3 regions of the Methylobacterium sp. E-012 genome follow, and region 1 is predicted to be linked to each of the others. Evidence: predicted binding sites of a transcription regulator. Region 1 holds the regulator's gene; each other region holds the start of a gene.

What was found. The regulator PhoB, encoded in region 1, activates phosphate uptake and scavenging genes when phosphate is short. The targets are predictions, from matches to a motif close to TGTCATNNANCTGTCAT.
Region 2: the regulator PhoB is predicted to act here: its motif matches at 4,776-4,792, upstream of AC3IF1_RS07510 (UDP-2,3-diacylglucosamine diphosphatase).
Region 3: the regulator PhoB is predicted to act here: its motif matches at 2,618-2,634, upstream of AC3IF1_RS06510 (inorganic phosphate transporter).

What each region holds. Positions count from the first base shown of each region.
Region 1 covers NZ_JBYQEY010000001.1:4,884,983-4,895,030, forward strand. The annotation lists gene AC3IF1_RS23305 (acyl CoA:acetate/3-ketoacid CoA transferase) at 1-40, shown strand, start outside; gene AC3IF1_RS23310 (NAD-dependent succinate-semialdehyde dehydrogenase) at 33-1,505, shown strand; gene AC3IF1_RS23315 (response regulator) at 1,577-2,236, opposite strand; gene AC3IF1_RS23320 (hypothetical protein) at 2,580-2,999, opposite strand; gene AC3IF1_RS23325 (aminopeptidase P family protein) at 3,029-4,867, shown strand; gene AC3IF1_RS23330 (protein-disulfide reductase DsbD family protein) at 5,397-7,547, shown strand; gene phoB (phosphate regulon transcriptional regulator PhoB) at 7,625-8,320, opposite strand; gene phoU (phosphate signaling complex protein PhoU) at 8,455-9,165, opposite strand; gene pstB (phosphate ABC transporter ATP-binding protein PstB) at 9,303-10,048, opposite strand, start outside.
Region 2 covers NZ_JBYQEY010000001.1:1,582,447-1,592,494, reverse strand. The annotation lists gene fchA (methenyltetrahydrofolate cyclohydrolase) at 284-925, opposite strand; gene AC3IF1_RS07525 (NADP-dependent methylenetetrahydromethanopterin/methylenetetrahydrofolate dehydrogenase) at 936-1,799, opposite strand; gene AC3IF1_RS07520 (D-2-hydroxyacid dehydrogenase) at 2,074-3,015, opposite strand; gene AC3IF1_RS07515 (aminotransferase class V-fold PLP-dependent enzyme) at 3,119-4,327, opposite strand; gene AC3IF1_RS07510 (UDP-2,3-diacylglucosamine diphosphatase) at 4,844-5,659, shown strand; gene AC3IF1_RS07505 (glycosyltransferase family 4 protein) at 5,671-6,717, shown strand; gene rnhB (ribonuclease HII) at 6,804-7,409, shown strand; gene AC3IF1_RS07495 (PA0069 family radical SAM protein) at 7,414-8,541, opposite strand; gene AC3IF1_RS07490 (glycosyltransferase family protein) at 8,691-9,221, shown strand; gene AC3IF1_RS07485 (amino acid permease) at 9,357-10,048, shown strand, end outside.
Region 3 covers NZ_JBYQEY010000001.1:1,369,124-1,379,171, reverse strand. The annotation lists gene AC3IF1_RS06515 (autotransporter family protein) at 1-2,257, opposite strand, end outside; gene AC3IF1_RS06510 (inorganic phosphate transporter) at 2,688-4,316, shown strand; gene AC3IF1_RS06505 (hypothetical protein) at 4,515-4,766, opposite strand; gene AC3IF1_RS06500 (Ros/MucR family transcriptional regulator) at 4,770-5,183, opposite strand; gene AC3IF1_RS06495 (helix-turn-helix domain-containing protein) at 5,434-6,393, shown strand; gene AC3IF1_RS06490 (MFS transporter) at 6,428-7,756, opposite strand; gene AC3IF1_RS06485 (hydroxymethylglutaryl-CoA lyase) at 8,108-9,055, opposite strand; gene AC3IF1_RS06480 (CaiB/BaiF CoA transferase family protein) at 9,052-10,048, opposite strand, start outside.

The DNA.
Region 1 (10,048 bases):
CGACAGGCCGCAGCCGCCGAAGGAACCGTTGAATGCCTGAGACCGAAACCCTGTCCCTGAAGGACCGCGCCCTCCTGGTCGAAGCCTGCCTGATCGGCGGCCAATGGTCGGAGGCCGCCTCCGGCAGCATCGACGTCACCAACCCGGCCACCGGCGCGGTGATCGCCCGGGTGCCGAATGCCGGCGCCGCGGAGACCCGCAAGGCGATCGAGGCGGCGCATGCGGCCTATCCGGCGTGGCGCGCCAGGACCGCCAACGAGCGCGCGGTGCTGCTGCGCAAGCTCGCCGCGCTCGTGACCGAGCATCAGGAGGATCTCGCGCAGATCCTCACCGCCGAACAGGGCAAGTCGCTGGCCGAATCCCGCGGTGAGGTCGCCATGTCGGCGGCCTACGTGCTGTGGTTCGCCGAGGAGGCCCGGCGCGTCTACGGCGACGTGATCCCCTCCCCCTGGGGGGACCGCAAGATCCTCGTCACCAAGGAACCGGTGGGCGTGGTCGCGGCGATCACCCCGTGGAACTTCCCGTCCTCGATGATCGCCCGCAAGATCGCCCCGGCGCTGGCCGCCGGCTGCCCGATCGTGATCAAGCCTGCCTCGCAGACGCCGCTCTCGGGGCTGGCCTGGGGCGTGCTGTGCGAGCGCGCGGGTTTCCCGGCCGGGGTGGTGAGCATCCTCACCGGCTCCGCCCGCGCGATCGGCGGGGAGATGACCGGCAACCCCTTGGTCAAGAAAATCACGTTCACCGGCTCCACCGAGGTCGGCAAGGTGCTGCTGGAGCAGGCCTCCCACACGGTGAAGAAGGTCTCGATGGAGCTGGGCGGCAACGCGCCGTTCATCGTGTTCGGCGACGCCGATCTCGACCGGGCGGTGGCCGGTGCGATGCTCGCCAAGTTCCGCAATTCCGGCCAGACCTGCATCTGCACCAATCGCTTCCTCGTGCAGGACGGGATCTACGACGCCTTCGCGGAGAAGATGGCCGAGGCGGCCAACCGCCTGAAGGTCGGCAACGGCACCGAGGAGGGCGTCGCCCAGGGGCCGCTGATCGACATGGCGGCGATCGAGAAGACCGAGGCGCATATCCGCGACGCCGTCGAGAAGGGCGGTCGGGTGATCGCCGGCGGCCACCGGCACGCGCTGGGCGGCCAGTTCTTCGAGCCCACGGTGATCACCGGCGCGACCCCCGACATGGCGGTGGCCCGCGAGGAGACTTTCGGGCCCCTGGCGCCCCTGTTCCGGTTCCGCGACGAGGCGGAGGCGATCCGCCTGGCCAACGACACCGAGTTCGGGCTCGCCTGCTACTTCTACACCCGCGACCTCGGCCGCACCTTCCGGGTCGCCGAGGCGCTGGAATACGGCATGGTCGGCATCAACGAGGGGATCATCACCACCGAGGTGGCACCCTTCGGCGGCGTGAAGGAATCCGGCCTCGGCCGCGAGGGCTCCTACCAGGGCATCGAGGATTACCTGAACACCAAGTACCTCTGCGTCGGCGGGCTCGGCGGCTGACGCCGCTCGGGAAGCGGGCTGTCGGGAGCCGCCGGCGGCCCGCGACTGCCCGCCTGCGGATCCGGTGACCGTCAGGCTGGCTGAGCGTTGTGGATCTGGTCGAAGTCGAGGGACGCCGTGTCGATCACGATCTGCGTCCGGCTGATCACTTCGAGCTTGCGCAGGATCTCCGAGACATGGGCCTTCACGGTCGAGTCGCCGACCTGAAGCTCGTGGGCGATCTGCTTGTTCAGCTTGCCCTGCCGGATCATCATCAGAACCCGCACTTGCTGCGGGGTGAGGCGGGCGAGGCGCTCAGGCAGCGGCGCCTTCTTGGACCGGGATTCCGGCGCAGCCGCCTCGGTGAGGCCCGGCGGCAGGAACAGCGACCCGCTCAGCACAGCACCGATCGCCCGGGTGAGCGTCGCCTTGTCCATGGCCTTCGGGACGAAGCCGGCCGCCCCGTGCTGCAGGGCCTCGCGCATGATCCGCGGGTCCTCGTGACCGGAGACGATCAGGATCGGGACGCGCGGGAAGCGCGCCCGGATCGAGATCAGCCCGTCGAAGCCGGAGGTGCCCCGCATCGACAGGTCCAGGAGCGTCAGGTCGATGCTCCTGTTGGTCGCCAGCACTGCGCAGGCTGCCTCGATCCCGTCGGCCTCGTCCAGCATTGCGTCCGGATGCGCGAGACGGATCGTGGCCGCCAGGGCGTCCCGGAACAGCGGGTGGTCGTCGACGATCAGCAGATGCACGGACAACGTGGTCCTTCTTTCGAAAACCCCACGGGTGCCGTCGAGAACCGGGACGGGAGGGTCGAGGATTGCTCGAAGCGGCCCCGGGGCGCAAGCGGATGCTGAGGGAGCCGCCGGCACCCCGGGGCCTCGGCGGGCCGTCCCGGAGCGAGCCAGCGGCCCAATCCCGGGGCTTGGCACTTCAGACGCGGGCCGGGCCGGCCTTCTCGCCAAGGGCCTGACCACGGGCTGCACGATCCTGGCGCGTGAGCGCGGTGCCCGGCGGGTCGCCGCTTACCCGTGCAGCGCCGTCCGCTCCACCAGCAAGATTCCGCTTCACCGACTCGATCGAAAATCCGATCTGCTAGCGCGCCGTGCGCAGAATCCCCGGTCTGCAGAACCTATCAGGTTCGGCCTCGATCGAGGCCGGCGCATCGGCCGCGTCCGTCTGCGCTACCGGCGCGCCGAGCGCCGCCATGAGAATGCGCAGACCGTCGATCCACTCCTCGACCTCAGCGAGCGACGCGAAGCCGTCGCGCCGGATCACGGTCTCGGGTTCGATCGTCACGACGGCGTCGAAAGTGCCGTCCGGTCCGTCGCTGATCCAGTAATAGACGCGCCGTGCCATGGTTCGAAAATAGGCCAAAACCCGCGGCGTGATAAGATTGTTCGCGATTTTTTCACGGTAAAACAGGGACCCGTCGCGGCTATCGCTCCTTCGACGCCGCCGGCCCCGCGCGCGTGCCGTGTCACCGGCACGCGCGCCGAACAGGCCGGTTGCCACCCTGGCGGCGGGCGCTCTACCCTCGCCGCATGATCGAGCCGCCTCCTTCCCGACCGCGCCAGCGCTTCCAGACCTTCGACGATCCGGGCCACCGCAAGGGCGCCGAGCGGATCGAGGCGCTGCGGTCGGCCCTGCGCGAGGCCGGCCTCGACGGTTTCGTCGTGCCGCGCGCCGACGAGCATCAGTCGGAATACGTGCCCGCCGATGCCGAGCGGCTGGCCTGGCTCACCGGCTTTACCGGCTCCGCCGGGACCGCGGTGATCCTGACGGATTCCGCCGCCCTGGTGGTGGACGGCCGCTACACCCTTCAGGCGCCCGAGCAAATCGATACCGCCATCCTCACGGTCGTGCCCCTGGCCGAGTCGACGCCGGAGGCGTGGATCGGCGCTCACCTCAAGCGCGACCACGTGCTCGGTTATGATCCGTGGCTGCATACGCCGGACGGGCTCGCGCGCCTGGACCGGGCCGCCACCAAAGCGGGGGGCGCGATGCGCGCCGTGCCGAATCTGGTCGACGCGGTCTGGGCCGGCCGGCCGAAGCCGCCCGCCGGGCCGGTCGTCCGCCACCCGGATGCCCTGGCGGGCGAGACGGTCGAGGAGAAGCTGGTTCGGGTGCGCGCGATCCTGGCCGAGGCCGGCTGCGACGCCCTGGTGATCTCGGACCCTCACAACCTCGCCTGGGCGTTCAACCTGCGGGGTGCCGATATCGGCCATACGCCCCTGGCGCTCGGCTACGCGATTCTGCCCCGCGAGGGGCTGGCACGCCTCTTCCTGGTCTCGGCGGAGGTCGACCCGGCCCTGCGCGCGGCCCTCGCCCCCGTCGCCGAGATCCTGCCCCGGGCCGCGCTGGAGGACGGGCTCGGATCCTTGAGCGGGGTACGGGTCCGGCTCGATGCGGCGACGGGCGCCGTCGCCCTGAAGGAAAAGATCGAGGCGGCCGGCGGCACCGTCGATGTCGGCAAGGATCCGATCACCGGGATGAAGGCGGTGAAGAACGCCGCCGAGATCGCCGGCGCGCGCGATGCCCATGGCCGCGACGGGGCGAGCGTCGTGCGCTTCCTCGCCTGGCTCGACGATGCGGCCGCGGCGGGCGGTCTCACCGAGATCGCCGTGGTCGAGGCGCTGGAGGATTTCCGCGCCGCCGGTGGCGACCTGCGCGACGTGTCGTTTCCGACGATCTCGGGATCCGGACCGAATGGGGCGATCGTCCACTACCGGGTCACCCGCGCTAGCGACCGGGCGGTCCGGCCCGGCGAGCTGTTCCTGATCGATTCCGGGGCGCAATACCTGGACGGCACCACCGATATCACCCGCACCGTCGCGGTGGGGGAGCCGAGCGCCGCGATGCGCGATCGCTTCACCCGGGTGCTGAAGGGCCACGTCGCTATCGCCCGGGCGGTCTTCCCGAGGGGCACGACCGGCGCCCAGATCGACGCCTTCGCCCGGGCGCCCCTCTGGCAGGCGGGGCTCGATTTCGACCACGGCACGGGCCATGGAGTCGGGGCGTTCCTCTCGGTCCACGAGGGGCCGCAGCGCATCGCCAAGACCGGCACGGTGGCGCTGGAGCCTGGGATGATCCTGTCGAACGAGCCTGGCTACTACGCCGCCGGCGCCTACGGCATCCGGATCGAGAACCTCGTCCTGGTCGAGCCGCGCGCGGTTGCGGGCGGCGAGCGCCCGATGCTCGGCTTCGAGACGCTGACGCTCGCGCCTTACGACCGGCGGTTGATCGATCCGGACCTGCTCGATCCGGGCGAGCGGATCTGGATCGACGCCTATCACGCGCGGGTCCGCGAGGTCCTGATACCGGTCCTTGATGCCGGCGCGCGCACATGGCTGGAGCGGGCGACGGCGCCGCTGCCGGGCTGACGCCGTTACGGCCTTGGGGCGCAAGATGGCCGCTCTTGTGCTGCCGCGCGGCGCAGAACGGATCGACAGATGTCTCGAAGCCGGTGCGCGCTCCGGCCGTGGTCCCGGAGCGTATCGGCACATGCCTCAACGTGCCCTGTATCTCGCCGAGCCGGCTGGAGGATTTGGGCGCCCTTTCGTTCGATCGCCCGTGCGGTCGTGGAATTGCAGAAGCGGCGGCAGGCCGCCGATGACGATCCCGCACAGTCGTTCGTTCCGACAGATGCGCGCGCCGCCCTCGGACTCCGCCCGCTCGGCAGTCGACCACTTTTGCCGGTTGCGGGACGATCAACGGACGGCGTTCCTCGACCTGGTGCTCTTTGAGCCCCGCGGTTGAAGGCCGTCGATGTCGCGGCCCATGGGTCGATCATCCGGGTGCGGGACACGCATCGATTCGGCGCGCTATAAGGCGTCCGTCACGGAAAAGTCCGCCCCAGGCTCGAAGAGACCGCGCGTGAAACCGCGCCCGCCCGGCGCGCGAAGGGACAGCATGATCCGCCGCTTCGCCTTCCAACTCCTGCTGTTCGCCGCCTGCTGCACGCCCGCTTTGGCGCAGGGCCTGCGCACGCCGCCGGATCTCGTGCGGTCGAGCCTCGTGGCCGAGCCCGGCGCGGTGACGGGGGCGCAGCCCTTCACCCTGGCCGTGCGCATGCAGGTGAAGCCCGGCTGGCACGTCTACTGGCGCAATCCGGGGGATTCCGGGCTGCCGCCCGAGGTCACCTGGACCCTGCCGGCCGGCTTCAACGCCGGGGCGATCCGGTGGCCGGCGCCGGAGCGCATCCCGATCGCGACGCTGATGAATTACGGCTACGAGGGCGAGGTCACGCTCCTCGTCCCCGTGACGCCGCCGCCGAGCCTCGATCCCGCGACCCCGGTGGAGATCCGGGCCAAGCTGACCTACCTCGTCTGCGAAACCGAATGCGTGCCGGGCTCGGCGGACCTCGCCCTGACCCTGCCGGTGGGGGCACCGCGGCCCGATCCCGACATCGCGGCCCTGTTCGCCCGCGCCCGGGCCGCCCTCCCCGCACCGGCGCTTTGGCCACTGCGCCTGTCGAGCCAGGGCGACACTCTGCGGCTCGACTTCGCGGCGGCTGGCCTCCGGCCCGACGCGGTCCGGAACGCCGCCTATTTCCCCTATGCCGAAACCGCGATCGACAATGCCGCCGCACAGGTGATGTCGGCCGACGGGACCGGCCTGCACCTCACCCTCGCCCGGAGCAGCCCGACCGATCCGGCGCCCGAGGCCCTTCCCGGCGTGCTGACCCTGGACGAAGTGACGGAGGACGGCAGCCGCCACCTCGCCTTCGCGTATGGCGACGAGCCCATGCTCCCGGCCGTTGGGCCGCCGGTCGACGCGGCGACCCCGCGGCCGGCGTCCGTCCCCGACGGGGATGCGCTGACCCTCGCGACCGCCGCCGCCTTCGCCTTCCTCGGCGGCTTGATCCTTAACCTGATGCCCTGCGTATTCCCGGTGCTGTCGATCAAGGTGCTGGGTCTCGTCCGGCATGCCGGCGAGAGCCCGGCCCGCCTCCGGTTGCACGGCTTCGCCTACACGGCCGGCGTGCTGGCGAGCTTCCTGGGGCTCGCCGCCCTGCTGATCGCCCTGAAGGGCGGCGGGGCTGCGATCGGCTGGGGCTTCCAACTGCAATCGCCCGCCGTGGTGGCGGGGCTCGCCTATCTGCTATTCGCGATGGGCCTGAACCTGTCCGGGGCGGTTCAGATCGGGGGCCGGCTCGCCGGTCTCGGCGACGGGCTGGCCCGGCGCGCCGGCCTGAGCGGCTCGTTCTTCACCGGCGTGCTCGCCACGCTGGTGGCGACGCCCTGTACGGCGCCGTTCATGGGCTCGGCGGTGGGCTTCGCCCTGACCCAGAGCGCCGGCGTGGCGCTCGCCGTCTTCGCGAGCCTCGGACTCGGCCTGGCCCTGCCGTTCCTGGCGCTGACCCTCTGGCCGCCGGCCCTGCGGGCGCTGCCGCGGCCGGGCGCCTGGATGGAGACCCTCAAGCAGGGGCTCGCCTTCCCGGTCTATGCCACCGTGGCCTGGCTGATCTGGGTCCTGGCGCAGCAGGTCGAGCCGAGGGGGCTTCTGGCGGCGTTGATCGGCCTGGTGCTGGTGGGCTTCGCCGCCTGGGCCTGGGAGCGCGGGCGCGGCGCTGCGCCCGGGGCCGCCCGGATCGCGCAGGTCGGCGCGGCCCTGGCGCTCTTCGCGGTCGCGGCCCTCGTGCTCACGCTCCCGCAGGACCGTGCGGGTCCGGGCGCGCAGGCCTTCACCAGTGGCGCCGAGCCGTTCACCCAGGCGCGCCTCGACACGCTGGTCAACGCGGGCAGACCTGTCTTCGTCAACATGACGGCGGCTTGGTGCATCACCTGCGCGGTCAACGAGACCACCTCCCTCTCTACGAAGGCGGTGCGGACCGCGATGGCCGAGCGGGGCGTGACCTACCTTAAGGGCGACTGGACCAACCAGAATCCCGAGATCACCCGCCTCCTGGAAAAGCACGGGCGGAGCGGCGTGCCGCTATACCTGCTCTATGCCGGCGCGGGGGAGCCTCTGGTGCTGCCCCAGATCCTCACCGAGGGGACGGTGCTTCAGGCTCTGGCCTCGGTTCCGACCGCCGACAAGAGCGCCGCGCTGACCCGCTGAGCAGCGCGGCCGGTGTCGATGCAGGGTTTCCAAACGGGCTGGATCCCGGACATTTTGAACCTGAAAGTCCGCGCCGCTCAAGCCTCGAGCGAGAAGGTCTCGTCGAAGGCGTATCCGGAGCCGCGGACGGTGCGGATCGGATCGGGCTGGCGCGGACCGTTCAGCGCCTTGCGCAGGCGCCCGACATGCACGTCCACGGTGCGCTCGTCGATATAGACGTCGTGGCCCCAGACCCCGTCGAGGAGCTGTTCCCGGGAGAAGACCCGCCCCGGGGCGAGCATCAGGAATTCGAGCAGCCGGAACTCGGTGGGGCCGAGATGCAGCTCCTCGCCGGCGCGGCGCACCCGGTGGCCGGTGCGGTCGAGTTCGAGATCCCCGGCGGCCAGCCGATCCGAGACATGGGCGGGCTTGGCCCGGCGCAGGAGGGCACGGATCCGGGCGAGCAACTCCGGGACCGAGAACGGCTTGACGATATAGTCGTCCGCGCCCGTGCCAAGGCCGCGGACCCGGTCCCCCTCCTCGCCCCGGGCGGTGAGCATGATCACCGGCAGACGCTCGGTCTCGCGCCGGGCGCGGATGCGGCGGCAGAGCTCGATCCCGGAGAGGCCCGGCAGCATCCAGTCGAGCAGGACCAGATCGGGCATGCGCTCGGCCAGGAGCAGTTCCGCATCGTCACCGCGGGCCGCCGTATCGACCAGAAAGCCCTCGGCCTCCAGGTTGTAGCGCAGCAGCGTGGTCAGTGCCTCCTCGTCCTCGACAATCAGGACTTGCATGCTCACGTTCGATGACCTGTTCTAAGGGCGAACCCACCGCGCGTTCCGGAGGCCCGGCCCGTCTCAACTGGAACCAGCCGTCGCCGCGGCGACCGCCCCGAAGATGGTGAGGCGCCGTGGGTTCGCTCCGGGACCTATTCGTGCTCGACCGTCGCGTAGTTCGACGCATCGTTCTTGGGCCGGTCGCCCGCCAGAGTCTCGCCGGTGGCGAGATAGTGGATGGTCTCGGCGATATTGGTGGTGTGGTCGCCGATGCGTTCGACGTTCTTGGCACAGAACAGCAGGTGGGTGCAGAACGAGATGTTGCGCGGATCCTCCATCATATAGGTCAGGAGCTCGCGAAACAGCGAATTGTACAGCGCATCGATCTCGCCGTCGCGCTCCCACACGTCATGGGCGGCCTCGATGTCGCGACTCGCGTAGGCATCCAGCACGTCCTTGAGCTGGCCCTCTGCGAGGTCGCTCATGTGGCGGACGCCCAGCACGATCTTCTGTGCCGGGGCCTGATCGGAGATCGCAACCACACGCTTCGCCACGTTCTTGGCGAGGTCGCCGATCCGCTCGAGATCGCCCGAGACGCGGATCGCCGAGATGGTCTCGCGCAGGTCGATCGCGAGCGGCTGGCGCCGGGCGATCAGCAGGACGGACCGCTCCTCGATGTCCCGCTGGAGGGCGTCGAGGCGCTTGTCGGCGAGGATCACCGCCTGGGCGAGCCCGTCGTCCCGCCGGACGAGGGCGTCGGTCGCCTCGGCGGTCATCTTCTCGGCCACGCCGCCCATCTCCGAGATCGAGCGGCGCAGGTTCTCCAGGTCGGTATCGTAGGACGAGACGATATGGCCGGGCATGGGGGAGATCCTTCGATGGGGGCCGCGACGTGCGATGCCTCGGGGACGTGCGATGCCTCGGGTCTGATGCAGATCTTACCCGGCCGCGGCGGCTATGCTCGCGCGCAGCGCCGCGGGGGTGCGGTTTCGGAGCCTGATCAGCCGAAACGGCCGGTGATGTAATCCTGCGTCCGCCGCTCGGTCGGGTTCATGAACAGCCTGTCGGTCGGCCCGACCTCGACGAGCTCGCCGAGATACATGAACGCGGTGAACTGCGAGATGCGCGCCGCCTGCTGCATGTTGTGGGTGACGATCGCGATGGTGAATTCGTCGCGCAGCTGCTCGATCAGTTCCTCGATGCGCCCCGTCGAGATCGGGTCCAGCGCCGAGGTCGGCTCGTCGAACAGGATGACGTCCGGGCGCTGGGCCACGGTGCGGGCGATGCATAGGCGCTGCTGCTGGCCGCCCGACAGGCCCATGCCGGACTGCTTGAGCTTGTCCTTGACCTCGTCCCAGAGCGCCGCCTTGCGCAGCGAGGTCTCGACCCGGTCGTCGAGATCCGATTTCCCCAGCTTCTCGTAGAGGCGGATGCCGAAGGCGACGTTGTCGTAGATCGACATCGGGAACGGCGTCGGCTTCTGGAAGACCATGCCGACCCGGGCGCGCAGATCATTGAGATCGATCTTGGGATCCAGGATGTTCATGCCGTCCAGAAGGATCTGTCCCTCGGCGCGCTGCTCCGGATAGAGGCTGTAGATCCGGTTGAAGGTCCGCAGCAGGGTCGACTTCCCGCAGCCCGAGGGGCCGATCAGGGCCGTCACCTGCCGGTCGTGGAAGTTCAGGTCGATGTTCTTCAGGCCGTGAAAATGGCCGTAGTAGAAGTTCAGCCCCTTCACGGCGATGC
Region 2 (10,048 bases), 3.3 Mb from region 1:
GGTTCGTTGCCGCCGTTGATGCGCTCTACTTTAGTTGAGTGGAAGGATTACGCCCGTCAAATTTTTTGAGATGCCGCTTCACGGGGGCTTTTTCGCAAACGCAACACGGATCGTATTCTATGGTGCATTGCAGCATACAGAAAAACAACGAGGCCGGGGCGTGATGCACCCGGCCTCGACTGTTGAGTCCGTGATTTGGGCGCATGCGCCGCCGATCGGGAGCTGGCCCTTCGGCACGCGCCCTGCCCTCCCCCCTCTGCGGGGGAGGGCAAGCGCGGCGCTGTCAGTTCACCTTGGCCTTCACCACGCCGTACACTTTCTCGCTGAGTGCGCCAGCCTCCGAGAGCAACTCCTCCAGCTCCGTCAACCGCTCGTCGGCGAAGTCGCGGTCGTCCAGCCCCTTGGCGTTGACGTAGACGTTCAGCGCCGCGCTGCGGAGGCCCGCATAGGCCGAGAGCACCGCCACGCCGGCATCCGACACGACGTTGAGATTGCCCTTCTCGGCGGTGATCGCCGCGAGGTCGATCACCGCCCGGCAGGCCCGGCAGCAGGCGAGCGGCACGTCGCAGGCGGTCTTGAGCGCCGCCTGAATCTTCTCGGCGCGCGCCGCCTTCTCGTCGTCGGTGGCCTTCGGCAGGCCGTAGGCGCCCATGACGGCGTCGAAGGCCTGGACGTCCTCGCCGATCATGCCGGTGAGAACGACCCGCAGGCCCTCGGATCGGGCCAGAACGTTCTTCAGCTCGGCCTCGACCTCGACGTACTTCTTCTTGCCGATGGTGAGGTTGCAGACCATCGACACCAGGGCCGCGCCCATGGCGCCGGAGATCGCCGCCGCACCGCCGCCCCCGGGGGTCGGGGCGGCGCTCGCGAGCTCCGCCAGGAACGTTTCGATGCTGTCGGTCTCGGGGCGATGCGTCTCGGTCATCACCGCCTCCTCAGGCCATCGACTTGGCGAGCGCATAAATCTCCTCGGCATCGAGCACCTGCTCGGTGCTCTCGAAGAGCTGGCCCACGCAGGCCCGGTGCAGCTTGAGCTTCAGGCCGCCGATCCCGAGGGCGCCGAAGGCCTTCTTGCCGTTGCGATCCTTGCCCTTGTCCATCACCTCGATGCCGCCGATGCCGGTCGGGGGCTGGGCGTTGTAGTCGGCCACGAACTCGATCGACGGGTCCTGCGCCCAAGCCGCCTCCGGCAGCAGCTCGACGCCGATGGCGCCGGCCGTGAACACGAGGTTGGTGCCCTTCACCAGCGCGACGCGGGAAGCCTCGTCGGGGGTCGCGGCGGCCTTCACGTTGACCTTGAAGCGGGTGTTGATCTGGTCCGCGGCAGCCTGGGTCTTGTCCAGCGACCGGCCCGCGATCGTCACCTCGGCGCCCTCGCCGGCGAGCAGCGCCGCCGAGCGCATGCCGACCGGGCCGGTGCCCGCCAGCACGACCGCCTTCTTGCCCTGCAGCGAGCCCGCGGCCTTGGCCACCAGCGCCACGCCGGCGGCGGCCGTGGTGTTCGAGCCGTTGGAATCGAGCATCACCGAGACCCGGAACGGGCCGAAGAAGCGCTTCTTGACCGCTTTGAAAAGCTCCTCGCCCGCCGCCATGCTGCCGCCGCCGACGAAGATCGCCGTGGACTTCTTCTCGGAGCCACCCCGGGTGTAGATCGTGCCGTCGACCAGCGCGCCGACATTGTCGGGGGTCACGCCGCCGTAGCCGGCGATGTGGTCGGCGCCGCCGTCATAACCGACCACCGTGTCGAACACGTTCGGGACCGCATCGGTGTCGAACAGGAACAGCAGTTTTTTTGTCATTTCGTCTCGGACCTTTCCGTCGCGCCTGTAGGGCGCCGTCGTGGTGTCTTTCCGATCATGATTGGCGTTCGGGGCGGGATCCGCGCCCCTCCCTCCCCCCATTGCGGGGGAGGGTGGCCCCCGAAGGGGGTCGGGAGAGGGGAGCGACGGTGCAGGACGAGACTATGCCCTCCGTGCCGGTCGCGCCCTGTCCGGAACCCGGGTTCCCCTCTCCCGACCCCTGCTGACGCAGGGGCCACCCTCCCCCGCAGAGGGGGGAGGGAGAACCCCCGCCTTACTCGACCACGTTCTGCGGCTTGCCCGCCACGAACGCCTCGACATTGTCGACGAGCTGGTCGGCGAGGATCTGCATCGCCTCCTTGCTGGCCCAGGCGACGTGCGGCGTGACGATCAGGTTCGGCAGGTCGGCCTCGCACAGGATGTTGCCGTCCTTGGGCGGCTCCTGCGCCACCACGTCGAAGCCCGCCCCCGCGATGGTGCCGTCCTTGAGCGCGGCCAGAAGCGCCGCCTCGTCCACCAGCCCGCCCCGGGCCGTATTGATCAGGATGGCGTTCTTCTTCATCCGCTTGAGCTCGGCGGCGCCGATCAGCCCCTTGGTGTCGGGGGTCAGCGGCACGTGCAGCGTGATCACGTCGGACTGGGTGAGGATCGTCTCGAAATCGACGAGCCCGTCCTGCGGGAACACGTCGTAGGCCAGCACCTTCATGCCCAGCGCCTCGGCGCGCTTGCCGATCGACTTGCCGAGCGCCCCGTAGCCGACGATTCCCAGCGTCGAGCCGGCGATGTCGTAGATCGGGTAGTCGAAGTAGCAGAACTGCTTGGACTTGGCCCAGTCGCCCCGCCGCACCGAGTTGGCGTAGGGCACGATCGCCCGGCGCAGGGCGAACATCAGCCCGACCACGTGCTCCGGCACGGTGTTGAACGCGTAGTTGCGGATGTTGACGACCGTGACCCCTTGAGCCTTCGCCTGGGCCTTGTCGACCACGTCGGTGCCGGTGGCGGCGACCGCGATCAGCTTCAGGTCGGGGAGCTGCTTCAGCGTCTCGGCCCGCATCGGGACCTTGTTGATCAGCGCGATCTCGGCACCCTGGAGGCGGGACACCGTGTCCTCCGGCGTCCAGGTCGAGTCGTGCTCGACGTATTCGTGCGGGAAGTCGAACGGTCGGACCCTGGCATCGAGGGATTCACGGTCCAGGAACACGATCTTCTTGGTCATAGGACCCCTCTCGGACGACGGGCGGTTTCCTCGATAGTCTTGTTCTTACTTGCGCGTCGGGGCGGGTCCGGCAACCCGGTCCCGCCCCGATCGCGTGCGCGGCTTACGCCTTATGTAGCGGATTCTCGCGCAGGTAGCTGGACGCGGCGGCGACGCCGGAGCCCGGCGTGACCGTGATGCCGCAATCGAGCATCGCCATCTCGGCGCCCGCGATGGCACCGAGCAGCGACAGCTCGTTCAGGTCGCCCAGGTGGCCGATGCGGAACACCTTGCCGGCGACTTTCGACAGGCCGGCACCCAGCGAGAGGTTGTAGCGGTCATAGGCGTGGGTAATCACCTTGGCGGCGTCGGCGCCCTCCGGCACCACGATCGCCGTGACCGTGTCGGAGTTCCACTTGGGCTCCTTGGCGCAGGGCTTCAGGCCCCAGGCCGCCACCGCCTGGCGGGTCGCCTCGGCGAGCACGTGATGGCGGTGGTAGATGTTCTCCAGCCCCTCCTCCTTCACGATCGCCAGGGCCTCGCGCAGGCCGTAGAGCAGCGGCAGGACGGGGGTGTAGGGGAAGTAGCCCGTGGCGTTGGCGGCGAGCTGGTCCTTCCAGGCGAAGTAGGCGTGGCCGAGCCGGTCGTTGCGGCCGGTTCCGCCCTCGGCGATCTTCAGCGCCTTGGGGCTGATGCAGATCAGGCCGAGACCGGCCGGCAGCATGAAGCCCTTCTGCGAGCCCGCGATGGCGCAGTCGACCTTCCACTCGTCCATCTTGAACGGCAGCGAGCCGATCGACGAGATGCCGTCCACGAACAGCAGCGCCGGGTGTCCGGCGGCGTCGATCGCCTTGCGGACCGCGGCGATGTCGCTGGTGACGCCGGTGGCGGTCTCGTTGTGGACGACCATCACGGCCTTGATGGCGTGATCCTTGTCGGCCCGGAGCGCCTCCTCGATCTTCTGCGGATCGGCGCCGGTGCCCCACTCCTCCTCCTGGACGACCACGTCGAGGCCGAGGCGCTGGGCCATGTCGACCCAGAGGTGGCTGAACTGGCCGTAGCGCGAGGTCAGCACCTTGTCGCCGCGGCACAGGGTGTTGGACAGGGCCGATTCCCAGATGCCGGTGCCCGAGGACGGGAACAGGATGATGGTCCCGGCGGTCGAGCCGAACACGATCTTGGAATCCTGGAGGAGCGGCTTCACCAGTTCGGGGAAGCTCGGCGAGCGGTGATCCTCCGACGGCACGTGCATGGCGCGCAGCACGCGGTCCGGGATGTTGGTCGGACCCGGGATGAAGAGGTGGTTACGACCGGGGCGCCGGGTTGCGGCCATGATGTTTCCTCCGAAAAATTCGTTGCGCGCGGGCACGGGCCCGCGCCGGGTGGTTCGAGCGTCCTCGGGAGTCGGTCCGGCGCCGGCGGACGCGGCTCCCGCCGCGCATGCCCGAACGCCATCTCCGCCGTAGATCGGGGGGCGCAGCGGAGCGGCAGGCGGCCTCACGCCGCTCGCGTCGCGACACGCCCCCGCGTGCCGGTCGCCTCCGAAATGCCGTCCCGTCCGACGGCCCCAGGGCCGTCCTCGCCGCCTTCCTGTCATGCCCGACGTGGCTCGCGCCGAGCCGCCGGTTATTTGGCATTATGAGGCGGTGACGCTCGAAAGGAAAACCGGAAAAACTTCCGGAACTTGGCAAAAAAATTTTTTGTGCGCCGCAGCGATGCCGATCTGCGGTTGAGAAGCTTTGCCGCACTGCACCAGAACGCCCGGGGCGCCCAGCCCGGCGCGTCATCAAACTGAGACGTGATCCCGGTCAGGATTCCGGCATCGTTCAGCCCCCGGGAGAGGATTGCCGTGGCCGAGGTTGAGGAGATGCCGGTCCGGGTCCGGACTCTGTTCCTGTCCGATCTGCATCTCGGCACGCGCGGCTGCCAAGCCGGGCTGCTGCTGTCGTTCCTGAAGGATTACGACGCCGACACGATCTACCTCGTGGGCGATATCGTGGACGGCTGGCAGCTGCGTTCCGGCTGGTACTGGCCTCAGGAACATAACGACGTCGTGCAGAAGCTCCTGCGCAAGGTCCGCAAGGGCACGCGCATCGTCTACCTGCCGGGCAACCACGACGAGTTCCTGCGCGACTATGTCGGCACGAATTTCGGCGGGATCGAGCTCGCGGAGACGGCGATCCACGAGGCGGCCGACGGGAAGCGCTACCTCGTGATCCACGGCGACCAGTTCGACATGGTGGTCCGCCACTCGCCCTGGCTCGCCCATCTCGGGGACGGGGCCTACACGCTGGCCCTGACCCTCAACACGCTGATCAACCGGGTGCGGCGCCGCCTCGGCCTGTCCTACTGGTCGCTCTCGGCCTGGGCGAAGCTGCGGGTGAAGAACGCGGTGAGCTTCATCGGCCGGTTCGAGACGATCCTGGCCGAGGAGGCGCGGCGGCAGGGGGCCGACGGGGTGATCTGCGGCCATATCCACCATGCGGCCGACCGGCCGATCGGAGACCTGCGCTACCTCAACACCGGCGACTGGGTGGAATCCTGCACCGGGCTGGTGGAGCATTACGACGGCCGCATCGAGGTGCTGCACTATCCGAGCCTGCTGCGCGCGCGTGAGGCGGAGACCGTGCCGCAGGCGGTTCCCGGCCGGCGCGCGGTGGCGTGAGGGCGCCCACCGTGAAGCTCCTGATCGCCAGCGACGCCTGGCATCCGCAGGTCAACGGCGTGGTGCGCTCCCTGGAGCAGATGGTGCGCCGCGCCCCCGAGCACGGGTTCGCGACGGCGTTGCTGTCGGCGGCGGATTTCCCCTCGCTGCCCCTGCCCGGCTATCCCGAGATCCGCCTCGCCCATGCCGGGCGGGAGCGGGTGGCGGCGCACTGGCGGGGGGAGCAGCCGACCCATGTCCACATCGCCACCGAGGGCCCCGTGGGCTACGCGGTGCGGCGGCATTGCCTGGCCAACGGTCTGCCCTTCACCACGAGCTACCACACGCGCTTTCCGGAATACCTCGCCGCCCGTCTGCCCGTCCCGGAGGCGTGGTCCTACGCCTATCTGCGCTGGTTTCATGGGGCCGCCCGCGGCACGATGGTCAGCACCGCCTCACTCCAGGGCGAATTGGCCGACCGGGGCTTCACCCGGCTGATGCGCTGGACCCGCGGCGTCGATACCGAGCGGTTCCGCCCCGCCGCCCCCGGCGCGACGCCGCCGGCCGAACTCGCCGGCCTGGAGCGGCCGCTGTTCCTGTATGTCGGCCGGCTGGCGGTGGAGAAGAACATCGCGGCCTTCCTGAATCTCGACCTGCCCGGCACCAAGATCGTGGTCGGGGACGGGCCGGACCGGGGACGGCTCCAGGGGCTGGCGCCCGGCGCGCGGTTCCTGGGCACCCGCACCGGCGCCGCGCTCTCGGCCGTCTACGCGGCCTGCGACGTGTTCGTGTTCCCGAGCCTGACCGACACGTTCGGGATCGTGCTCCTGGAGGCCCTGGCCTGCGGCCTGCCGGTGGCGGCCTTCCCGGTACCGGGCCCGAACGACGTGATCGGCGGCACCCGGGTGGGGGTCCTGGACCAAGACCTGGGGGCCGCCGCGCACGCCGCCCTCGACCTGTCCCGGGCCGAGTGTCGGGCCGAGGCCCTGCGCCGGGGCTGGGACGTGAGCGCGGCCCAGTTCTTCGGCAATATCATCGAGGCCCATGGCGGCGAGCGGCGGACCCGGGACGCGGCCTGACGGGTGACGGCGCCCGCGCGCAATGGCAGGAGGGGGCCATGCCCCCCATCGATACGCCCCCCGTCAGCAGGCCGACCGCCCGGGGCATGCCCCGCGCCCCGGCGCGGCCGTTCGATCCGTTGCATGCCGCCGCCTATCCCGCGGTGATCGGCTGCGACGAGGTCGGGCGCGGGGCGCTGTGCGGCCCCGTCGTGGTGGCCGCGGTCTGGTTCGATCCGGCGGCGCTCCCGCCGGCGCTGCTCGCAGCCCTCGACGACAGCAAGCGCCTGCCCGAGCCCGAGCGGGACCGGCTGGCGCCGCTGATCCGCGCCCAGGCCCGCGTCGCCGTCGCCGCGGGGTCCCGGGCGCTGATCGACCGCATCAACATCCGCGCCGCGACCCTCGACGCCATGGCGCGCGCGGTCGCCCGCCTCGGGATCCCGGCGCCGGTCCTGGTCGATGGACGGGACGCGCTGCCCGACTGGCCCGGCCGGGCGGTCGTGGGCGGTGACCGGCTGGTGCCGCAGATCGCCGCCGCCTCGATCGTCGCCAAGGTTTTTCGCGATGCGCTGATGCGGCGCCTGGCCGCGCGCCATCCCGGCTACGGCTGGGAGCGCAACGTCGGCTACGGCACCGCCGTCCACCGGGCCGGCCTGACCACCCTCGGCCGGAGCCCGCACCACCGGCTCAGCTTCACCCGGGGCTTCGGATGACGCCTCAGAACAGCGCCAGCTGCGCCCCCGGCTTGCGGAACGCCGCCCGGTTCAGCGGCATCCGCCCGAAGGCGAAGCCGAGCCGGGTGCCGGCGAGCCGGACCCGCGCGCCGAGCATCTCGGCATAGGCCCCCTCCCCGCGGAAGCGGTGCCCGAAGCGGGGATCGTTCTCGCGGCCGCCCCGGACCTGACGCAGCAGCGCGAAGGCGCGGTCCTTCCGCTCCGGGTAATGCTCGACGAACCAGTCGGCCATCAGGTCGGCGACTTCGCCCGGGAGCCGCAGCAGGGCATGGCCGATGCGGCTCGCGCCGTGCGCCCGGGCGCGGGCGAGGATCGCCTCGATCTCGTGATCGGTCAGGCCCGGGATGATCGGCGAGACATTGACCATCACGGGCACCCCCGCGGCGCTCAGGCGCGCCATCGCGGCGAGCCGCTTGTCGGGCCGGGGGGCCCGGGGATCGAGGCGGCGGGCGAGGGCCGGATCCAGGGTCGGCAGCGAGAGTGCGACCAGGACGAGATCCTGCGCGGCCATCTCGGCCAGGAGGTCGAGGTCGCGCAGCACGAGGTCGGATTTGGTGGTGATGGCGACGGGATGGCGCGCGTCCCGGAGGACCTCCAGCACCGCCCGGGTGATGCGGTGATCCCGCTCCACCGGCTGATAGGGATCGGTGGCCGTGCCGAGGGCGATCGTGTCCGGACGATACCCCGGCGCCGCGAGTTCCCGGACGAGGAGCCGGGCGGCCTCCGGCTTGGCGAAGATCCGCGACTCGAAATCGAGCCCCGGCGACAGGCCGAGATAGGCATGGGTCGGGCGGGCGTAGCAGTAGATGCAGCCGTGCTCGCAGCCGCGATACGGGTTGATCGACCGGTCGAACGGGATGTCGGGCGATGTGTTGCGGGCGATGATCCGGGCCGAGCGTTCGGGCGTGACCTCCGTGCGCAGGGGCGCCGGATCGTCGGCCTCCCAGGCCGCCGCCCCATCCGCCTCTCGGAACGCCTCGCGCCGGGCCGCCTCGAAGCGGCTGGCGGGATTGGCCGTCGCCCCGCGTCCGCGCCGCCGGCCCTCCGGCGGCGTGCTGGCGTCGAGTCGCCGGTCGGGGCCGAACTTGGACGCGTCCGCTGGTGCCGCCATGATGAACCCCCTGTTTCACGTGAAACATACCGTGAACACCGAGCGTTTCAGCGCCTGTTTTTAAGGCAAACGTGGCTTGTGCGCGTCTCTCGGTCGCGTCGGTACTTCGAGGCGGCGGGTCAACGGTTTACGGCAGCGCAAAATCGGTTATGCGCGCGCTGATGCTCTCCGCGGTGACCTATCTGGCCAACCCGTCCGATCCGGACGCGATCGATCGCCTTGCCGACACGCTCAGCGTCCTGGTGGCCGGCGTGGCCGGCGGCCTGGTCGGCGACGCCGTGATCGTGGCGGGGCAGGCGAGCGACGCGGTGGCGGCCGTCGCCGAGGCGACCGGCGCGACCCTGATCCTCCACCCGGCCGGCAGCCCCTACACGGCGGGCGCCGCCGCGGCCCGCCGGGACTGGATTCTGTGCCTGGAGGCCGGGGACGTCCCGGCCGAGGGCTGGATCCGCACCCTCGACCGTTTCGTCGGCACCGCCCGGCCGGAGATCGGTCTCGGTCGCCTGCACCGCCCGGCCGCCGGCTGGCGCGGCCGCCTCGTCGGCCGGTTCGAGACCCTGGCCGGTGCCCGGCAGGCCAGGGCCGGCGACGTGGTCCGGCGCGAGGCGCTGCGGAACGGCCCGGTCTTCGCGAAGCGGCTCAAGGTCCGCCCGCTGATCGCGCGTATCGACCGGGCCTGATCGCCTTTATACGACATTCGCTTTGTCCTTTAGCGTCGAATGTCCGTGAAACGCCTGGCGCGATGGCAGAAAACTTGCTGAACTGATGGATCTGGCGGGAGGCCTGCCCGGCTGCGCCGTGAAGGGGATGCTGCGATGGATGCGTCGGGCCTGATGGGGCGGAAATCCGTCGATTCCATTATCGAGAGCGGCGAAGGCGAACAGCAGCTCTCGAAGACGCTGGGCGCCCTCTCGATCACCGCCATGGGCATCGGGGCGATCATCGGCGCCGGCATCTTCGTCCTGACCGGCACCGCCGCGGCGCATTATGCCGGGCCGGGGATCATGCTGTCCTTCGTGCTCGGCGGCATCGCCTGCACCTTCGTCGGCCTGTGCTACTCCGAGATGGCGGCGCTGATCCCGGTCGCCGGGTCGAGCTACACCTACACCTACGCGACGCTGGGGGAGTTCTTCGCCTGGCTGATCGGCTGGGACCTGATCCTGGAATACGCCATGGGTGCCGCCACGGTGGCGGTGGGCTGGTCGGGCTACGTCACCAGCATCCTGAAGGACGCGGGCCTCGTGATCCCGCCCCAACTCGCCCACGCGCCGGGCACCGCGATCGAGGGTGGCGGCACCGCCCTGTTCAACCTGCCGGCCGTGGTGATCGTGGCGCTGATCACGCTCCTGCTGATGCGCGGCACGAAGGAATCGGCCCGCCTCAACAACATCATGGTGGCGGTGAAGCTCACCGTGGTGGTGGCCTTCATCGCGCTGGGCTGGGGCCATGTCGACACGGCGCATTGGAGCCCGCTGATCCCGCCGAACGAGGGGTCCTTCGGGCAGTT
Region 3 (10,048 bases), 3.5 Mb from region 1:
GCGCCCGGCCCGGCAGATCGGCCGTGTAGGCGGCCGGCAGGCTTCCGTAATCGAGCCCGGTGCCGGGATTGCCCCAGCGCAGGCGGTCGAGCACCGCCTCGCGCACGAAGAACGCGGTCTCGTAGGCGGTCGAGACGGTGCTGGCGTGGATGTCGCCGGCGAGCGCCCGGAAGGCGGCGCCGGCCTCGCCCGTGATGAAGCCGGACGCGGCGTCGTAGAGCCGGCCGGCTCCGCCCGCCTGGATGGCGTCGGCCGCGGCCGCGCCGTTGCGGCCGGTGGCGGAGCTGGAGAACGCCACGTCGTTGCGGGTGAGCGTCAGGTCGACCTCGTTGGCCAGGTGGCGCAGGCCCGGGCTGAGGAAGGCGAGGTTCGACGTCACGCCGGCGAACTGGCCCGAGACGCCGCCGCCGGCGGTGAGGATCGCGTAGGTGGTGCGCGGGTTGTAGCTGCCCGAGGCGGCCAGCACCTGGACGGTGCCCCCCGACAGGGCGGCGGCGCCGCCGGCCGCGATCCGGTCGGCCTGGCCGGCGGCGTTGGCCTCGACCTGGTAGGTCGAGCCGGGCGCGAAGGCGACCGCGCCGGTGACCGAGAGCGTGCCGATCGCGGTGCCCGGCGCCACCGTGCCCCCGGACAGGGCGCTGATCCCGCCGACCGTGCCCGATCCGCCGAGCAGGCCGCCGGAGCCCACGAAGGCGGTGCCCGCGATGGTGCCGTTGGCGTAGAGGGCGCCGCCCTGGCCGATGGCGACATCGATGGCCAGGCTGTCGGCGGTGTCCATCCGCAGGGTGCCGGTCACGTTTCCGAAGTAGCCGGCGGCGGAGTACAGGTCGATGCGGCTCCAGTAGCTCAGCGCGCTGCCGTAGAAGGCGGCCAGCGCGTTGGTCTCGGTGTTGACCAGGATCTGGTTGATGGTTCCCGTGGACAGCTGGCCGTAGAGGCCGCCGCCGGGCGCCAGGGTGCGGGCGGCGGTGGTGGAGCCGCCGTAGAGGGGGGCCAGCAGGATCGACGCGTCGGGCCCGTTGGCGGGGGCCTGCTCGCGGGGGGCCTGGGCGAGGCTCAGGGTCGGCAGGCCGTAGGTGAGCCGGCTCTGGTAGGTGGCCTGGTTGGCGGCCGACGGGAGGTAGGGGTTGCCGGCGCCGTTGGCCGCGCTGCCGGCGCAGGCCGCGACGGTGTTGCCGCACTGGGCGGCGAGGTAGGCCTGGATCTGGCCCTGGGCCTGGACGAACTGGTTGGGCAGGTTGATCGCCGTGCCGGTCACCGCGGAGTTGTTGATGTAGGCCGGGTTGGTGAAGGCCTGGGCGAGATCGTAGGCGGCGAGCGCCCGGCTGCCGATGATGTCGAGGGGGTAGTGCACGCCCAGCACGATGCGGTTGTTGGCGTAGTCGGCGGCGCGCAGCAGCATGGTCTGGTATTGCTGGGGCACCAGCATCGCCAGGAGGATGCCGTCCGTGAAGGCGTAAGTGGTGTGCCCGCTCGGGAAGGACGGGTTGGTGGCGATCCCGTTGAGCGCGGTCGGGTCGAAGGCGTTGTACTGGGACGGCGCCACCTGCACCGGCCGCGAGGATCCGTAGACGTCCTGGCCCGCTTGCGTGTTGGTGACGCCGTAGGCGAGGTCGTAGACGCTGTTGGTGGTGTTGGGCAGGCCGTTATAGGTCGGCAGGGTGTAGCCGGCCGGGGCCACGGCGGGCACCGCCACGTAGTTGGCCGGGGTCACGCTCGGATTGGTGGCCGCGCCGTTGGCGAAGTAGTTCTTGGCGACGCCGAGATTGTTCCCGGAGAAGGTGTAGGCGCCGGCCAGCAGGCTGACGACGCTGCCGAGGGGGCCGTTCACGCCCGGCGCGACGCCGCGCTGGTAGATCGGCCCGAGCTGGGCGCCGAGGCCGCCGACGAGTTGCTGGGGCACGATGCCGTTGATCGGCGTCTGGGCCGGCAGGCCGCCCGCGAGGTTGGCGGCCACCCCGTAGGTGCCGAGCCCCGAGGCGGACAGGTCGTTGCTGATCGAGCCGAGCAGGTTCTTGTCGCTGATCGCGTTCTGCTGCTGGGACAGGCCGGCCGCGTTGTTGAGCGCCACCCCCTGCGACAGGTTGAGCTGCAGCGTCCGCTGACCGGTCGCGGTGGCGTTGAGCGCCAGATAGGGGGACAGGAGATTGAGCACGTTGACGTCGGACGGCGTCGTGTTGGCGGTCTGTGCCTGCGCGCCCGGCCCGAATACCGCGACCGTCAAGGCCGCGATCGAGATCCCGTGTCGTAACTTCATGTCTGGCCCCCAAAGCCGCGGCCATTCGGCCTGCGGCGGGAGGTTTAGCGAAATCCGCGGCTCCGCCAGCGTCATAATTAAGTCATTTTCAGCAGAATCGCCGCGTGTCGCATCGAAGCAACAGATCGATAACTTAGCCAGCACAGCAAAGTCGCGGCCTTCATCTTCCAGGAACCCGCCGAACATCCTCACCGCGATGCGAAAGCTCTGCGCGTGCCGCAACCCCGTCGGCCGACTGGGGCACGCGCGGCGCCGGCGAAGGCGGATCCATCGCGCGGGCCGCCCGGCCGGAGCGGTTCCAGCACTGCGCAGTCCTTCGCCGCGCGAATGGTGTGACCCGCAACCCGGATCGAAGGGTGCCGTCACCGAAGCGTCACGCGCGGAACTTAATCCCGCATTCACCAGCACAACCGGTTCCGCGCGAGGGTTCATGTCCGATTCTGCCGTGATCCCCTCGGGGATCCTAGGGAACAGGCCCGCGGGCGGGCCGCGCCTCGAACATCGGATCCATCCCGGCGGGGTGATCGCGTTCCTGCTCGTCCTGGTGGCGGGGCTCGGCTACGCGGTGGTGAGCCTGATCACCGACATGAACGCGGTCGGCGAGGCACCGCTGGCCTACGGCGCCTTCGCGCTCCTCGGCCTCGCCCTGCTGATCGCCCTCGCCTTCGAGTTCGTGAACGGGTTCCACGACACCGCCAACGCGGTCGCCACGGTGATCTACACCCACTCGCTGCCGCCGCTCGTGGCGGTGATCTGGTCGGGCTTCTTCAACTTCCTCGGCGTGATGCTATCCTCCGGCGCGGTGGCCTACGCCATCGTCACGCTGCTGCCGGTGGAGCTGATCCTGAACGTCGGCTCTGGGGCGGGCTACGCGATGATCTTCGCGCTGCTGCTGGCGGCGATCATCTGGAACCTCGGGACCTGGGCCATGGGCCTGCCGAACTCGTCCTCCCACGCCCTGATCGGATCGGTGCTGGGCGTCGGCCTCGCCAACCAGCTGATGAGCGGCGGCGACGGCACCTCGGGCGTCGACTGGGGCCAGGCGCTCAACGTGTTCAAAGCGCTGCTGTTCTCACCGGTCTGCGGCTTCGTGCTGGCGGCGCTGCTGCTGCTCGCCCTGAAATTCGCCGTGCGCCGCAAGGACCTCTACGAGGCGCCGAAGGGCGACGCCCCCCCGCCCCTGTGGATCCGGGGCATGCTGATCCTCACCTGCACGCTGGTCTCGTTCTTCCACGGCGGCAATGACGGGCAGAAGGGCATGGGCCTGATCATGCTGATCCTGATCGGCGCCGCCCCCACCGCCTACGCCCTGAACCGCACCATGTCGGACGACACGACGCCGGCCTTCATTCAGACCTCGACGGCGGCGAGCCAGGTGTTCTCCGCCCACGCCCCCGGTGCCGCGGCGCCGGATGCCGCCGCGGCGCGCCGGACTGTGACGGAGGCGCTGAAGACCAAGGCGGTGAACACGCCTCCGGTCTACGCGGCCCTGTCCGTGCTCTCCACCGACATCGCCGCCAGCGTGAAGAACTACGGTGCGATCCGGACCGTGCCGGCCGCCCAGACGCAGAACCTGCGCAGCGACATGTATCTCGCCGCCGACGCGGTGCGTGTCCTGCCGAACGCGGGTGCCGATCTCTCGGAGGCCGACAAGGCGACGCTGAAGCGCTACGCGGGGCTGCTCAACGACGGCACGCGCTACATCCCGGGCTGGGTGAAGGTCTGCGTGGCCCTGGCGCTCGGCCTCGGCACCATGGTCGGGTGGCGGCGCATCGTCGTGACCGTGGGCGAGAAGATCGGCAAGACGCACCTGACCTACGCGCAGGGCGCCTCCGCCGAGATCGTGGCCGCCGGCACGATCGGGCTGGCCGAACTCTACGGATTGCCGGTCTCGACCACCCACATCCTGTCCTCGGGCGTCGCCGGGACGATGGCGGCCAACGGCTCGGGTCTGCAGATGTCGACCGTGCGCAACATGGCGCTGGCCTGGATCATGACCCTCCCGGCCGCCATCACGCTCGCCGCCGGGCTGTTCTTCATCCTGCGTCACCTGTTCTGACACGGCGCACGCGGCGTCCCGGACTCCGAAGCCGGGACGCCGCGCCACGTTCCGAGTCGCATCGTCCCGGACGCCGATCCCCGGCCTCCGGGACGATTCCGTTTCGCAGCCGGTCGGACCGGCCGGCCCGCCCCGCACGCCCCCCCGGGCGCGGAGCGGGCGGCCTGCGCCCCGCCGGCTGCGGCGCCCCCCGGCGCCTCAGGAACTCGCCATCGCCCGGACGAAGGCCAGGCAGGTCCGGCGCGCGGCCGCGTTCTCGATCCCCGCGAAGACGGTGACGAGATCGGCGGCCTGCCTGACGGCTTCGTCCTGCCGGTCCTTGTCCGGGAAGAAGGACGCGAGCGGCACATCCAGCGCCTTCGCGAGGCAGGCAAGTGTATGTTCGGTCCGGGCCGAATCGGCGGATGACGCGGGCCGCTGGTTCGGCCCGTGCGAGCAGCGGAGCGCCATCGCTCAGGCCGCCCGGTGGCCGAGCTGGATCGCCTTGGCGATCTGCGATCGCTTGGCGGCGTAGCCCGGGGCGACCATCGGGTAATCGGCCGGCAGCCCGTATTGGAGGCGGTAGCGCTCCGGGGTGAGCCCGTGGGCGGTGAGGTGGCGCTTCAGGGTCTTGTAGGACCGGCCGTCGATGAAGCTGATCAGACCATCATGCTGGATCGAGGCCTCGACCTGCCCCGCATTCGGCCCGGCCCAGCTCGATCCGACCTTCGCCTGGCCGTCGCGCAGATCCGAGATCGCCATGTGCACCTGATCGATCAGATCCGGCAGATCCGCGATGCCAACGGCGTTCCGGGACACGTAGGCCGCCACGATGGCACCGACCTTCTGCAGCATGAAGGTGGGGTGGTGTTCTTTGAGGTTGTCCATTTCGAGCATCGCCATCTGTTGAACCTCTGCGGGATCGTCGAATTTTTCCCGTAGTGCCTTGCGGCAGATCGGGAATCGCTCGGATCCGAGAGGCGCTCGGGAGACCGAACTATTGTTTACCTCAAGTACGCTTCCCGTCACTTCTTGAGGATGCAGATGATATACAATATGTCTCGATTCGTGCTTGTCCGATGGCGCGAGGATTCTTGACCAGCTGCGCAAACGGGTGGGCGTAGGGGTAAATTTACCAATGCAGCCGCTGTTTTCGACCGACGGTACGCACCCCAAAGACAGCTTCCCGCTCTGGCGCGACCTCCTGCGCCAGCGGCAGTTGCCGATCGAGGTCGAGCGCCTCGATGATTCTCCGTTCGAAGGCCGGCTCGATGTCGCCGAGGTCGGCCCGCTGCTTCTGACCCGCATCGCGCAGGGCGCTGTCCGCAACGAGGCCACGCCCGAACTCCTGCGGCGCCTCAGGAAGGGCGACACGCTCGTCGTGCTGTTCAAGCTCGCCGGATCCCTGCTCGTGCAGCAGGACGAGCGCACGGCGGGCCAGCGGCCGGGCGATGTCTGCGTGCTCGACCACCGTCCGGCCGTGCTCGAATCCGGTCCGGGCAGCCAGTCCATGTTCCTGGAACTGCCGCGGCAGCGCCTGGAGAGCCGGCTCGGGCCCGCCCGGCTCTACACGGCCCTGCCCATCGGCGCGGAACTCGGCTCCGCGACGCTCGTCAGGACGTTCTTTCACGATCTGATCCAGGTGCGGCGACAGCTCACCCCGGACGCCGCGGCCCGGATGGCGGATGTCGGTGTCGATCTGATCGTGGCCAGCATCGCCGAGCGGCTGGCGCAGGAGGTGCCCCAGCCCCTGCACGGCACCGTCGTGGTCCAGCGGGCCAAGGCCTATGTCGAGGCCCATCTCGGCGACCCCGACCTGGACCCGCCCCAGCTCGCCGCCGCCATGGGCGTGTCGCTCCGGCGCCTGCAGGAGCTGTTCCACGAGCACGGCCAGCCGATCTCAGACTGGATCTGGCACCGGCGCCTGGAGGCGGCCGCCCGGCGGCTGGCCGATCCGAGCTGCGGCCATCTGCCGATCGGGACGCTCGCCTATGGCTGCGGCTTCGCCAGCCAGGCGCACTTCGCCCGCCGCTTCAAGCACCATCATGGACTGACGCCCAGCGAATACCGCCAGGGCGCCGTCTCGGTGCGGATCTGAACCGCCGTCCCGGCCGGGTCCGGGCCGGCGCCGGTCAGACCGCGCGGTCGTTGCGTCGCAGGCTCGCCGGCATGGCGAAGAGCGCGAGCGCCGCGGCCACGAGGCAGAGCGCGCCGATGCCGTAGAGGGCGGGCGTGGTCGAACCGGTCAGGTCCTTGACCCAGCCGACCATCACCGGGCTGACGATGCCGCCGAACTGGCCGAGGGTGTTGATCAGCGCGATCCCGCCCGCCGCGCCGACGCCGGTGACGAGCTTGGCCGGCAGCGTCCAGAAGGTCGGGATCGAGGCCACGATGCCGGCCCCCAGCAGGGCGAGCGCGAACATCAGCGGGACGATGTGCTTATCGAACAGGCCGGCGCCGAAGAAGCCGAGCGCCGCCGCGATGGCGAGCCCCGCGACGAATTTCGGCCGCTCCCCCGAGGCGTCGGAGAGGCGCCCGACCACCACCATGCTGATCGCCCCGCAGATGTAGGGGATCGCCGTCAGGAAGCCCACGGAGGCGGCCTGCGCGCCGCTCGCGGTCTTGATCAGGTCCGGTCCCCAGAAATTCAGGCCGTAGGAGCCGATCTGCAGCAGGAAGTAGATCAGCGCGATCATCAGGAAGCCCGGCTGGCGGATCGCCCCGAGGAGCGAGTGGTCGCCGATCTCGCGGTTGTGGTGGGCGATGCGGCTCGACAGGAGCGCCTTCTCGGGCTCGGACAGCCAGCCCGCATCGGCGATCCGGTCCTCGAGCCGCGTCAGCACCAGGAGGCCGAGGACGAGGCAGGGCAGGCCGCCGGCCAGGAACAGCCATTGCCAGCCGGCCAGGCCCCCGACGCCGTTGAGGCCGCCGAGGATCAGCCCCGCCACCGGCGCCCCGAAGATGCCCGAGAAGGCCGAGGCCACGAACATGAAGGAGGTGATCCGGCCGCGATGCGAGGCCGGGAACCACAGGGTCAGGTAGTAGAGGATGCCCGGTGCGAAGCCCGCCTCCATGGCGCCGATCAGGAAGCGCAGGGCGTAGAAGTGCCACTCGCTGCGGATGAGGATCATCAGGGCCGTGGCGATGCCCCAGGAGATCATGATCCGGGCGATCCAGCGCCGCGCCCCGACCCGGTAGAGCATCAGGTTCGAGGGCACCTCGAAGATCACGTAGCCGATCACGAACATGCTCGCGCCGAGGCCGTAGGCGACGTTGCTGAAGCCGAGGTCGCTCTGGAGCTGGAACTTGGCGAAGCTGATGTTGATGCGGTCGAAGAACGCGAACATGTAGCAGACCATGATCAGCGGCATGAGCCGCCACGCGACCTTGCGGATGACGGCGTTCTCGGCCACCGCGCCGGCCTCGAGGGCCTCCGGCGACCCGGACAGGGCTGCGGTCATGGTTTCCTCCGGGGTTGTTTTTTTGGACTTGGGTGAGCGGTGTCGCCTTCGGATGGGCGGCTTCCAGACTCGGTAAGCGTGCGTAAGGAGAATCGCAGGTCAGGGCGCGTCCCCCTCCCCCCTCTGCGGGGGAGGGTGGCCCCTGCGTCAGCAGGGGTCGTGCCAGGACGAAGTCCCGCAAGAGGGGAGCGCCGCCTCAGGACGGGACGCGACCCGCATGACGGGCACAGCACGATCCTGCACCGTCGCGCTGCCCCTCTCCCGACCTCCTTCGGGGGCCACCCTCCCCCGCGGAGGGGGGAGGGAGGGCGTCGCGTCCGTCAGAGACATCAGCGCTTCACCGTCGTGGGTTCACGCCGCCCTGGCGGGCGGCGGATGCAGGTCGCTGGCGCGTCCGGCCTTGGCGACCTGGCCGGGCACGTCGTGGCCGACGAGGCGGGGCAGGTCCCGCGACAGGCCGATCAGCGCGGCGAGGTCCAGGCCGGTCGGCACGCCCATCTCGTGGGCCATGTTGACCAGATCCTCGGTGCAGATGTTGCCGGTGGCGCCGGGGGCGAAGGGGCAGCCGCCGAGGCCGCCGAGCGCCGCGTCGAACCGCCGGGCGCCCGCCTCGTAGGCGGCCAGCACGTTGGCGAGGCCGAGGCCGCGGGTGTTGTGGAAGTGGAGCGTCAGACGCCCGGACCCGACCAGCGGCAGCACCCGGGCGACCAGCCGTTCCACCTGCCGGGGATTGGCCATGCCGGTGGTGTCGGCGAGCGTCACCCCGTCGACGCCGAGCGACAGGTAGCGCTCCACCTGAGCCAGGACCTTGTCGGCGGGCTGGTCGCCCTCGAACGGGCAGCCGAAGGCGGTGGCCACGGTGGCGTTGGTGCTGACCGGCGCGCCGTGCACCGCCTCCATGATCCGCGCGAAGCCGGCAATCGAATCGGCCGGGCTCATGCCCATATTGGCGCGGTTGTGGGTCTCGCTCACCGAGGCCACGAGGTTGACCTCGTCGACCTTGGCGGCGAGCGCCCGCTCGGCGCCCTTCGGGTTCGGCACCAGGGCGACGTAGACCGTCCCGGGCCGGCGCCGGATCCCGGCGAAGACCTCGGCGGCGTCTGCGAGCGCCGGCACGGCCTTCGGCGAGACGAAAGAGGAGACCTCGATCCGGGTGAAGCCGGTCTGCGCCAGGGCGTCGATCAGACGGATCTTCTCCTCCGTCGGCACGAAGGCGGCTTCGATCTGGAAGCCGTCGCGGGTGGCGACCTCCTGGACGATCAGCGTGTCGCTCGTCGGGGTGCGGGTCGGGGCGCTCATGCCACGGCTCCCTTCGCGCGCAGGGCGGCGATCCGCTCCGGGTCGAGGCCGAGTTCGGACAGAACCGCGTCCGTGTGGGCGCCGAGCGCCGGGCCCTGCCAGCGGATTTCGCCGGGGGTGTCGGACAGCTTCGGCACGATGCCGGGCATCTTCACCGCGGTCCCGCCGGGCAGCTCGGCCTGGAGGATCATGTCGCGGGCCTGGTAGTGCGGGTCGGCCACGATGTCGGCCACCGAGTAGATCCGGCCCGCCGGCACGTCGGCGGAATCGAGGGCCGCGAGCGCCTCCTCGACGGTCTTGGTCTTCGACCAGTCGGCAATGACGCCGTCCAGCATGGCGGATTGCTTGGAGCGGCCATCGTTGTTGCGCAGGCCAGGATCCTCGGCGAGGTCGGGCTGGCCGATCGCCGTCATCAGGCGGCGGAAGATTGGGTCGCTGTTGCCGGCGATGACCACGTAGCCGCCGTCCCGGGTGGGATAGGTGTTCGACGGGGTGATGCCCGGCAGCGCCCCGCCGGTGCGGGTGCGGACCTCGCCCAGCAGATCGTATTCCGGGACGAGGCTCTCCATCACGTTGAACACGCTCTCGACGAGGGAGACGTCGATGACCTGGCCGGCGCCCTGGCCGGTCTTGACCCGCAGGAGCGCCATCAGGGCGCCGATCACCCCGTGGAGCGAGGCGAGGGTGTCGCCGATGCTGACCCCGACCCGCGCCGGGGGCGAATCCGGGCTGCCGGTGGTGAAGCGGATGCCGCCCATCGATTCGCCGATGGCGCCGAAGCCCGGGCGGTCGCGGTACGGGCCGGTCTGGCCGTAGCCCGAGATCCGGACCATCACGAGGTTCGGGTTGAGGGCCGAGAGCACGTCCCAGCCCAGCCCGAGCTTCTCCAGCCCGCCGGGGCGGAAGTTCTCGACCACCACGTCGGCGCTCCGGGCGAGCTGCTTGACGATGTCGAGGCCTTCGGGCGACTTCAGATTGACGGCGATCGATTTC